2 linked regions of the Priestia megaterium genome follow. The main gene of each other region encodes a partner of the protein of the gene in region 2 in a complex. Links are inferred from orthologs where the notes say so. Each region holds a gene or a part of one and is shown on either strand. Other genes may lie near its edges. The genes, in order: CEQ83_RS19860 and CEQ83_RS20840.

Region 1 (7,817 bases), 200 kb from region 2 along the record:
TGAAAAAGGCTTCGGCAATAGACCATCTCGACTGATCGCATAAAATAAACGAGTTTGTCCATACATCATAACGAGTAATACCGTTGTAATACCAACAATTGCACCTAATGAAATAAATCCTGCTACCCAGTCTTGATTAATGTAGCTTAAAGCAAATGCTACAGGGTTTTTAACATTTAATTCAGTATAAGGGACGATTCCTGTTAAGATAAGCGATACGACGATATAAAGGACTGTACAAATCGCAAGAGATGCGATGATTCCAATTGGCATATCTCGCTGAGGCTTACGTACTTCCTCGGCCGCTGTTGCTACAGCATCAAATCCAATGTAGGCGAAGAATACAGTTGCTGCTCCTGTCGCTACTCCCGAGAAACCAAACGGCATAAACGGCGTCCAGTTTTCTGGCTTAACATAGCTAACTCCTACCCCGATAAACAGAAGTACAACAGCCAGTTTAATAATAACCATGATAGCATTAAAACGTGAAGATTTTTTTACTCCTTGTGTTAAAAGCAAGGTAATTAAGAAAACAATTATAATTGCTGGAATATCAATGTACGTGCCGTTTGCAGGATTGTATGCACTTGTTAAAGCTTTTGGAAAATGTATGCCAAACCCTGCTAACAATCCTTGGAAATACCCCGACCATCCGCTCGCTACAGCAGAAGAAGCAAGACCGTATTCCAAGATAAGATCCCACCCTAAAATCCAAGCAATTAATTCACCAAATGTTGCATAACTGTAAGTGTATGCACTTCCTGAAACGGGAACTGTTGAGGCAAACTCCGCATAACAAAGAGCTGCAAACACACACGCAAGTCCTGACATAATGAAAGATATAACTAAAGCTGGACCGGCATGTTCAGCGGCGGCTACGCCCGTTAATACAAAAATTCCGGTTCCGATAATGGCTCCAATTCCTAACATCGTTAAATCGAAAGCGCCTAAATCCTTTTTTAATTTAACACCTTTAGAGTTGGTTTCACTAATTAACGTTTGAATTGATTTTTTACGAAATAAGCTCATAGTAAACCCCCAAAAATACTTATCTGATATAACTAAATTTTCTGAAAATTAATGCATTATTTTCTTTAGATTTACTATACACTGCGCATTCGACAAAAAGCAATATATTTTTTTATTTTTATAAGAATTTTCTTAAAATAGTAAAAATAAAAAAACTAGGAAGAACTTCTTCCTAGTTACTCATCGTCTCCTAATATAAAATCAGGATCTAAATCTTCAAATTCATCGTCATCTACGTCTAAATCAAACTCGTCTTCATCATCGCAGCCTTTCGGATTTACTGCAACACAAACCTTGGTTTCGCCAATCACTTCCGCCAACAATTCTCTCTCTACTTGAACAATCGTTTTATTGCCATTTGGTGAAATTGTGCACTCTAGGCAATTTGGCTGCTGCAGTACGCGAACAATTACTTCGTAATCGTCTCCAATCGAATCTTCGTCTTTATAGCGCAGCTTAATATTATCTTTGTATGATACGGTTTCCGTCCAAACTTCGGTTTTTGTATTATTATTGTACGAATACCAGATGTTAATATCATATCTGCCGTCAACTTCTACATTGCTGCCGCTTTTCTTTGCTTTGTACTCATGGTTAATCACCCAGCATCCTAAGATGCTTGTTGGTCGATTTTTCGGTGCAAGCGTATGAGACGATTGTGTAAACTTGCGACCTTTACCTACGACTGCTTTTGTAATAATTTCTCTATAGTGTTGTGACATGTGAGCATACCCTCCTCAAACTATCTTCATTTCATCCTATGCAGGCTCATTCACTTGTTTGCACATTATTTTTAAGAAACTAGGTTTAAGGCATAAAAAACCTATGTTCCATTGTATGCAAGGATATAGAAAAACGTGACAATTATTAGAGAGAAAATCTGCCCAATTTTCGTGCAACGTGATGCACAAAAAAATGCCTCAGCAATTTGCTAAGGCATTTTTTCTTTATGAGCAGCTAGATCCAGGGCTGTTTCGCACCTGTGAACCTGTTTCACCGCGCAGTAAATCACCATCTGTTGACACAATAATTTCATCTGTTACTGTGTTTGAAATAGTGTTAGCGACAAGTTGAAGCAAATCATTCACGTTTATTTGAGACTCTTGAAACTGCTGAATAATCGGCAGTTCATCCAGCTCTTCCTGTAAACGATCGATTTTTGCCTCCACTTGTTTTAACGCTTCTGTCTTACCATAATGTTGGAAATTAACAGCTTGTTTTTGCAAACTTTTAATGCTTGCAATGGTTTCACGCACTTTTTGATTTTCGTTAAGCTGAGCTTCGGCACGCTTGAAGAAATCTACTTCTTCCGTTTCAGCGATCATTTTTGCCAGCTCTTGAGCACGTTTAATTACGTCACTCTTGTTATACTGCGCCATATTACTTCACCTCTGCTGTTTCTTCTACCATTTCCCCGTTTAATGTCCATGTTTTGGCTTTTGTAACTTTTACTTTTACAAGTTGCCCAATCACTGACTTAGGTGCTTTGAAGTTTACAAGCTTACTTTTTTCCGTGTAGCCTGCTAATACTTCCGGATTATTTTTACTTTCACCTTCTACTAATACTTCGACAACTTTACCTTCATATTCCTTCAATTTCTTTGCAGAAATTTCATTTACAAGAGCATTTAAACGCTGAAGACGCTCTTTTTTCACTTCCATTGGTACGTTGTCTTGCATCTTAGCAGCCGGCGTACCTTCACGAGGTGAATAAATAAACGTATAAGCACTATCAAATTCAACCTCACGATATAGCGACATTGTTTCTTCAAACTGCTCATCCGTTTCATTTGGGAAACCAACAATAATATCAGTTGTTAATGATGCCGTTGGAATGGCTTCTTTAATTTTACGAACAAGCTCTAAATAATGTTCACGAGAATATTTTCGTGCCATAATTTTTAAGATATCACTGCTTCCTGATTGAACAGGCAAGTGAATGTGATCGACAAGATTTCCACCTTTAGCAAGAACTTCAATTAAACGGTCATCAAAGTCACGAGGATGACTTGTTGTAAAACGGATACGAGCAACGTCAATTTTACGGATTTCGTCCATTAAGTCGCCTAAGCCGTACGTCATGTCTTCAAAATCTTTTCCGTATGCATTAACGTTTTGGCCTAGAAGCGTAATTTCTTTGTAGCCTTGAGCAGCTAAATGACGTACTTCTTGGATAATATCTTCTGGACGGCGGCTTCGTTCTTTTCCTCGCGTATACGGAACGATACAGTACGTACAGAACTTGTCACAGCCGTACATGATGTTAACCCATGCTTTGACGCTGCCTTTACGTGCTCTTGGAAGGTTTTCAATAACGTCCCCTTCTTTAGACCATACTTCAATCACCATTTCTTTTGCTAAGTATGCTTCGTTCAAAATGTGAGGCAAACGGTGAATGTTATGTGTACCAAAAATCATATCCACGTGCTGATGTTTTTGTAAAATTTTATTTACAACTGACTCTTCTTGAGACATACATCCGCAGACGCCGATTAATAGCTCAGGACGCTCGCGCTTTAAGGCCTTCAAGTGTCCTAATTCACCAAACACTTTATTTTCCGCATTTTCACGGATCGCACACGTATTCAATAAAATAACATGAGCATCTTCAACAGAGTCAGTCGGCTCGTAGCCAAGGCCTAGAAAAATACCAGCCATTACTTCTGTATCGTGCTCATTCATTTGACAGCCGTACGTACGGATATAAAACTTACGTCCCTGTCCCATTCCATGAAACTGTTCATCGATTGCAAAATCGTTGTGATAGGAAACTTCTTCTTTTCCTCGTTTTTTCGCATCTTTTAAAGAAGGTGGCATGTATACTGTTTGAAAATATTTGCTGTAATCCTTTTCGGATTTTTTGTCCGCTGGATTAACTTGGTTGCTTTCTAAACGTTGTTTTTCGTTCATAAAAAAATCTCCTTTCGCCATGACAATTGTCACGTTGCACCTGTAAATCGCAAAAAAATGTGACAGCCTTATGCTTATGCATAAAACTCATCACATTAACATAGTATATAACTTTCAAGTAGCGAACACAATCATATACCTATTTTCTATACCTATCACTATGAAAAAATCCGAACGAGCTGGATTCTCCATTAAGAATCTCAATTTACCGTTCGGATTTTCCCTCTACTAAACTGCTTTTATTGCAGCCTCTTTTACATAAATTCAGCCACTAGCTCATCAAATTTTTCCTCAGTCATACCTAAGTCTGCTTTTGACAGCGGCTCTTCACTATAGCCGTGAACAAGCTGCTGATACGACGGCTGATGCGCATTTTGATAAATAAGCCCTGTTACTAAGCCATTATGCTCCATTAACGTCTGCATAGCTTGCATACGATTGTTTGCATCATAACCTTCAATTGTGCTAAGACTAGTTAGGTTTTCTTTAAACCAATCATACGTGTTCACTTTGTTATACGTTACGCACGGGCTAAATACGTTAATTAAAGAAAAACCTTTATGCTGAATGCCTTGTTCAATTAAGCTTGTTAACTCTTTTAAATTCGTTGAAAAGCTTTGCGCTACAAACGTTGCCCCGGAAGTTAACGCCAGCTCCATGACAGATAAAGACGACTCAATTGATCCTTCAGGCGTACTTTTTGTCTTGAATCCTACTTCACTGCGAGGAGATGTTTGTCCTTTTGTTAAACCATAGATTTGGTTATCCATTACGATATACGTTACATCGATGTTTCGGCGAATCGCATGTACCGTGTGTCCCATACCGATAGCAAACCCATCTCCATCACCGCCAGATGCGATAACGGTTAAATCACGATTAGCCATTTTTACACCTTGAGCGATTGGAAGCGCACGTCCGTGAATACCGTGAAAACCATATGAATTAATATAACCAGAGATACGTCCAGAGCATCCAATACCTGAAATAACAGCAAGCTCATGAGGTTCTAAACCTACGTTAGCAGATGCGCGTTGAATGGCTGCTTGTACGGAGAAATCTCCACACCCCGGACACCAGTTAGGTTTTACACTGTTACGAAAATCTTTAAACGTTGCCATTTAACACAAACATCTCCTTACTTTTTGCGTATACTTCTTGCGGAAGAAATGGATTTCCATCGTACTTCAATACGCTTTGAATTTTATCATGACTTGCGATATTCATTTTTAAAATATTAGCAAGCTGTCCAGTAGCATTGTTTTCAACGACAACTACTTTTTTAGCTCCTTGCACGTAAGGAAGCAGTTCGTCAGCTGGGAAAGGATGAATTAAACGAATGTGAGCGTGATTTACTTTTATACCGTCCTGTTCCAAACGTTCCATTGCCTCTTCAATAACTCCACGCGTCGAATTAAATCCAACAAATAAAATATCAGACTCTTTTTCATGAGAGTGAACATGAATTGGCGTATTAAAACGAATTCCTTTTGTTTTACGAAGACGCTTATTCATTTGATCATCGCGGTTCACCGGAGATTCAGATGGCTTTCCTGTCTCATCATGTTCTACTCCCGTTACGTGATGAATGCCATGCTTCATTCCTGGAATGACGCGTGGTGATACGCCGTCTTCTGTTACGCGGTAGCGCTTGTAGTATTGTTTTTCTTCCAACTCTTCTAGCTCTCCTTGCTGAAGCTTGCCGCGGCGGATTTCAACGCGGTTATAGTCAAGCGGTTCTACCGACTGTTTCCCAAGTGAAAGCTGTAAATCCGTTAGCATAATAACTGGACACTGATATTCTTCTGCTAAGTTAAACGCTTCAATCGTATCGTAGAATGCTTCTTCAACCGTACTTGGCGCCATGACGATCTTCGGAATTTCACCGTGCGTACCGTAAATCATAGCCATTAAGTCAGACTGTTCTTGCTTAGTTGGAAGCCCTGTACTTGGACCGCCGCGCTGCGTATCAATAATCACAACAGGCTGCTCAGTGATGCCCGCTAATCCAATCGACTCCATCATTAATGATAGACCAGGTCCAGCTGATGCTGTCAGCGCACGTACGCCTGCATAGTTAGCTCCGATAGCCATCGTACATGCTGCGATTTCATCTTCTGTTTGAATAACAGTTCCACCGAATTGAGGAAGCTTTTTAATTAAGTATTCCATGATTTCTGAAGCAGGGGTAATTGGATATGCTGGCATAAAACGAGCCCCACCGGCTAAAGCACCTAGTGCAATCGCATCGTTTCCAATCATAAACATACGTTTTTTACCATCCGCTGGATCTAGTTTCATTGTTTCTAATTGTTCGCCTAGCTGTTCACGAATGTAATCTGCACCTTTTTTAATAGCTTCCATGTTTTTTTGTACAACTTTTTGGCCCTTTTTACCGAAGATTTCAAGCACTACTTCTTCAAATACTTCTGTGTCAATATGAAGCACAGCACTTGAAGCGCCTACAGCAACCATGTTCTTCATTAGCGACGTTCCTAGTTCCGTTGCAATTTCTGTAAACGGAACAGCGTATAGCGTAGCAGTTGTACATGTTTCGGGCAGACTTGGGTTGAATTTCGCATCTGCAATTACAACGCCTCCTACGCGCAGCTCATGGACGTTTACATCGATGGTTTCCTGATCGAACGCAACTAAAATATCCAAATCATCTGACACAGATCGAACCTGAGTTGTACTCACTCGGATCTTATTATTTGTATGTCCACCTTTGATACGAGAAGAAAAATGACGATAGCCGTATAAGTAATAACCTAATCGATTTAAAGCGGTTGAAAAGATTTCTCCCGTACTTTCGATTCCCTCACCCTGCTGTCCGCCAACTTTCCATGAAAGTTGCTGTACCATAAATCAACGCCACTCCTTTAATTGCTCTTAATATAGAAATCTATTTTATTGATAAAAACTGAAAAAAGTAAATTAGCAAACGATTTCATTTGCTTCTGCATTTCACGAACAAAAATCATCCGCAAAACTCCCACAGCACCTTGTCGCTGTGCAGGATACGTTTCTGCGTGAACAGCTCCATAATCCGTTTTCAATTTTATTCCGATTGCCAGAAAAATGCAACCCTTTCCATTGAATTCTCAATCGTTTTAATTATATTTATATTTAATGAATAAGATGAAGTTTTTTAATGATCTTTTCTGTCTTCACATGAGGCATTAGTATATAAATATCTTCTATAAAAAAAGAGCTTTTCCAAGAAGAAAAAGCTCTTTTTTTATTAGCTGCATACACGATCAGCAAAGTTTTGAAACAGAAAACGTTTTACCTGCTCCTCAGTGTAATGCTTAAGGAGTTCTTCGATTAAATTCGTATACTGTTCATATCTTCCGAGACGATGAACCGTTTTGTCAATGCCGTCAAAGTCAGAGCCAAAACCAACGGAGTATTCGCCTCCTCTTTCACACATGTAATCAAGGTGACGGATCACATCCGCTATTTGCGCTTTGGCAGAGCTCGTTAAAAATTCAGGGACAAACGTGATGCCAATCACGCCGTTTCGCTTTATTAAAGCATGAATTTGATCGTCTCTTAAATTCCGGGGATGAGAACACAATACGTGTGAATTGGAATGAGTAGCCACTACATATTGCGCTAGCTCAATCACATCCCAAAAACCTCTTACCGATAAATGAGAGACATCCGTCCACACTTTATGTTCATTATTCAATTCAACAACTTCTCTTCCAAAAGAAGATAACCCCGCGCCTCGAGGTTCTAAAATACCGTCACACACAGCATTGCTGTAATTCCATGTCAAACCTACTGAACGTACACCCAGTGAAAAAAGTGTCTTTAAACGAACTAAACTGGTATCAATGGCATCGCACCCTTCAAGCGTCAGCATTGCTCCT
Region 2 (3,531 bases):
CAAAAGTAAATCGACAGTCAGCTCCCTTTTCTTTATCGCTTTCAGTGCACGCTCTGCATCATTTCGATACACTTCAGCGCGGTCTTCTAACCGACAGGATGCTAAGTTTGCTTTAATCGTCTGAATCGCTTTGCCATCCCGATCCACAAAAATGACTTTATCTATTCCTCGACTTAGAGCTTCAATTCCCAAGCCACCGCTTCCACCGAACAAATCAAGAGCTGTTCCACCTTCAAAAAACGGTCCAATCATATTAAAAATAGCTTCTTTCACCTTATCTGTTGTAGGGCGGGTTGAGTATCCTGGAACCGCCTTTAACGCATGGCCTTTATATAAACCTGCTACTACTCTCATCCTTATCACTACCTTACTTTTACTTCCTTATTCTTCATTATCCTAACATATTTTGAATTACAAAGACTAGCAAAAATCCTCAATTTATTCAATGCTGTATGCATTCTGTGCAATAACCCAGCAGCTTGCTTTTATGCTGGACTTTTACGACCGTCTCCTTAGATACACCTATGCAGATCATTCGGCATTTCGTTCATAAAAGATTTCCTTTACTTTAATATGTCATCATAAACGTAAATTTACCCTTTTTCTCTGTCATGTTATCAGTCTTTTATATTTTAAAAAGTGAATTTCACGAGACAGGTATATGAACGTTTAAAACGGACATACTGACTAGTAACAACATCATCTAACCGATGTTGTTGCCAACCGCGGAGAAGACTTACGTTTCCCCATAAGTTCTTCCTCCGGTTTCTCCTCTCCCTTTGCCTTCATCAAGGTGCTTGTAATCGCAGAGGTGATTACACCCCTTTATTGAAGGGCCCTACAATGAGTAGTTGTAGGGATTTTTTTATTTACTCCTAAAATATTCAGTGATACATTAAACTACGTGAGTTTGCTTTTTTAATACATAGAGGGGGAAATACATATGATTCAGCGTTTTATTGAGCTCGGAGAAGGGTATTCAGATATTTATGAGCTGTTAGAGATTGTCAAAAGCAACAAACATCGTCTTGCCCATCTTATTATGCTGCGAACAGTAAAAGAAGATCGACAAGTAGCTTCTTTTGTCGCTGTCTTGCATCCAACAGCTGAAGGGAATTTCCAACCGCTTTACGTTTGCCGAGAAGGAATTGTTTTAAAACAAAACGACAGCAAGCGCGTTGAGTTATTTAAACGAGCAGCTGAGGAAGCGGGAAAAGAAATTGTGGTACTCGATGTCAAACCATCTACTACCTTTCCAGAAACAGCACTATACTATCAGCACCTTATTGGCATTTTGCGAATGAACCGCTTTATTCCGCCAATGCAATAACCTCATCCCTGCCTATTCGTTTGCTAAGGCCAAGTAAAATAAAAAAAGGAATGTACATTACATTCCTTTTTTGTTTAAATTCCTATCTTATAGTCATATTCCTTCGCTTTATCCGGCTTTGAATTTTCGAATTCTGTTTTTAAAAACGGCCGATAAGAAGGATCTACTTTCTTCACAAAAGGTAGAGACTGAAGTTTATGGATTGTTTTTTCAATGCCATCTTGGTTGCAATATAAGACAACATACTTTAATTCTTTAGATACGTAATGTACATTTCCGTACTTTCGCAATGCTTTTGCTTGCTTAACAGAATGCACATACGCTACAATTCCTTGACGTTCAACAAACATATTTAGTTCCCCTTTTGCATACGTTATATTGGTTTTCTTTATCATAAATTCTTTTATATGAAGTAGGTGCTTTATGTATGAATTTAGATGATATCTGGATGCTCTTTCTTACTCATTTTAACGAGCACAGAGCTATTGAACAAGTCATTTTCAAAAAAATCACAAATATACCCTTTTTGTATATAAACACATCAATTGAGCGTAGAAAAATAGATGAGCTTCTAGAAGCTTCATCTATTTTTGCTACATCCAATACAAATGCTACGTGGCGCTCAAGTTTTGTCAGAAGTCAGCATCTTACTTATGTCTATCAGCACAGGTTTTACGTTCCACAGCGTAAAATGGCCTGCTGCGGAAATTCCTGTGCTGATTGCGTTCGATTTATACAGTGAACGGCTTATGCGCTGCACCCGCAGCTTCCACCAGATCCGCAGCCACCGCCGCAGCTGCTTCCCGTATCAAAAAACGGATTTCCCGTCGGTACTTTAACATGCTCTGAAACAGCTTGACCAAGGATAACGCTAATTTCATCAAGCAGTTTTTGCAATTCATTTTCTGCTTTTTTGAACGCAGCGATTGTCGCATGTAAATCAACTTGACGCTTTACATCACGTACTTGTCTCGTAATGGTTTTATAGTCAGGATGATATTTTCCAAATCGCTGAACATCCTCATACTGTTCCTTTATTTTCACAAATTGAGCAATTAATGCCTGTGCATGTGAATCTTTATTTAATCTATATAAACATTGACGATAGTTCTCGGCTACGTCTGATTGTAACACCATGTTCGCTACGTGATCAGACTCGTCGAGTAATTCAACAGTTCTCATTGTTGTCAGCATGGCTGTGCACCTCCGTTTTTATCTTATCACGTTTTGGATCTAAAGAAAAAGAACTTGCTAAAACAGCTTACACTGATTTACTACAAGTTCTACTTTTTAACTATATAATTTCAACCGTAAAGGTATTCCTCACTTGATAACTTTCTTCTTTAGATTTCATCAGTTCAATCGTAACAGTATGAGATCCTTTTGGAAGATCACTTAAAACAAAGGCTGCTTGCTTCATTTCTTTAAATGGTTTTCCATCTACTGTGATTTGAAGGAATCCACTCTCTGTTGAAAATGAAAACCCGCTTAGAATACATTCGACGTATACGTTCTGTCCTTTCACATGCTGGTGTACCATCAGTGAAGGTTTTGTATTCATTGCACCAAACGTTTCAGCTGCCCACGGTTGAGAGGAAGTTTTAGTCTCAGGTTTTGGTTTATCATGGTTGCATCCTAGCAGAGAAACTGCACATAAGGCCGTCGTTAATAGTAAGCGCATAATACCATTCCTTTATCATTCGTTTCTCCATAGTGTTTACAAACTCTTTGTTTTTACTCATGACGTGCAAAAATCTCTGCATCGCTATGTATGCAGAGATCATTGATTTTTCATGGATTGAAACATATGAAACATCATATTCGCCATTTGAATCGAATTCGAAAACTTTTCTACTTTATGAGGAATGGTTTGTTTGTAGTAGTGTTTGGATTCTAATTCAAATTTCTCCAGTTCTTCAGGGTTTCTAGATAAACGCCGGTACCACATTGGCTGTTCACGAACGAAGTCGTTGAGTTTAGGACGAGACTGCATATACTCGTATATATCCTTTCTCATTGCGCTTAATCTTTCCTAAAGCCAAATGGATTCCCTGGCCCGGAAGCTGCTCCTCCACCTGATGGCTTAGATGGTTGAAATTGTTGCAGTACTTGTTGAATATTCGAAATAGCGGAATTTACATTTGTGATATGATTTTGCATTTGATTCAAGTCCATGTTTTTTAGCGAGGATACAATTGTAC

What was found.
Region 1: the proteins of CEQ83_RS20840 (region 2) and CEQ83_RS19860 are in contact, whole or in part, in a crystal structure (PDB 6PRK), measured with the Bacillus subtilis proteins. The link is inferred for Priestia megaterium from one-to-one orthologs.

What each region holds. Positions count from the first base shown.
Region 1 is NZ_CP023317.1:3,876,094-3,883,910, forward strand. Bases 693-3,547 are described here. They hold CEQ83_RS19860 (YlbF/YmcA family competence regulator), read right to left. Parts: upstream 2,409-3,547; coding sequence 1,977-2,408; downstream 693-1,976. Other genes in these bases: CEQ83_RS19850 (branched-chain amino acid transporter BcaP), read right to left, coding at 693-1,029; CEQ83_RS19855 (outer spore coat protein CotE), read right to left, coding at 1,206-1,751; miaB (tRNA (N6-isopentenyl adenosine(37)-C2)-methylthiotransferase MiaB), read right to left, coding at 2,410-3,547. In the rest of the region: more of CEQ83_RS19850, read right to left, coding at 1-692; more of miaB, read right to left, coding at 3,548-3,939; CEQ83_RS19870 (2-oxoacid:ferredoxin oxidoreductase subunit beta), read right to left, coding at 4,194-5,060; CEQ83_RS19875 (2-oxoacid:acceptor oxidoreductase subunit alpha), read right to left, coding at 5,047-6,804; CEQ83_RS19880 (hypothetical protein), read right to left, coding at 6,822-6,998; CEQ83_RS19885 (dipeptidase), read right to left, coding at 7,184-7,817. UniProt on the Bacillus subtilis protein: May work together with YlbF to regulate community development.
Region 2 is NZ_CP023317.1:4,078,367-4,081,897, forward strand. What follows is about bases 802-3,531. They hold CEQ83_RS20840 (YlbF/YmcA family competence regulator), read right to left. Parts: upstream 2,525-3,531; coding sequence 2,078-2,524; downstream 802-2,077. Other genes in these bases: CEQ83_RS20825 (DUF7147 family protein), read left to right, coding at 944-1,330; CEQ83_RS20830 (YlbG family protein), read right to left, coding at 1,405-1,680; CEQ83_RS20835 (hypothetical protein), read left to right, coding at 1,758-2,072; CEQ83_RS20845 (carbohydrate-binding protein), read right to left, coding at 2,625-3,011; CEQ83_RS20850 (YlbE-like family protein), read right to left, coding at 3,111-3,347. Outside these bases: 16S rRNA (guanine(966)-N(2))-methyltransferase RsmD, read right to left, coding at 1-354. UniProt on the Bacillus subtilis protein: Regulates sporulation prior to stage II. Positively controls the competence regulator ComK at a post-transcriptional level. May modulate the translation, stability or activity of ComS. May work together with YmcA to regulate community development.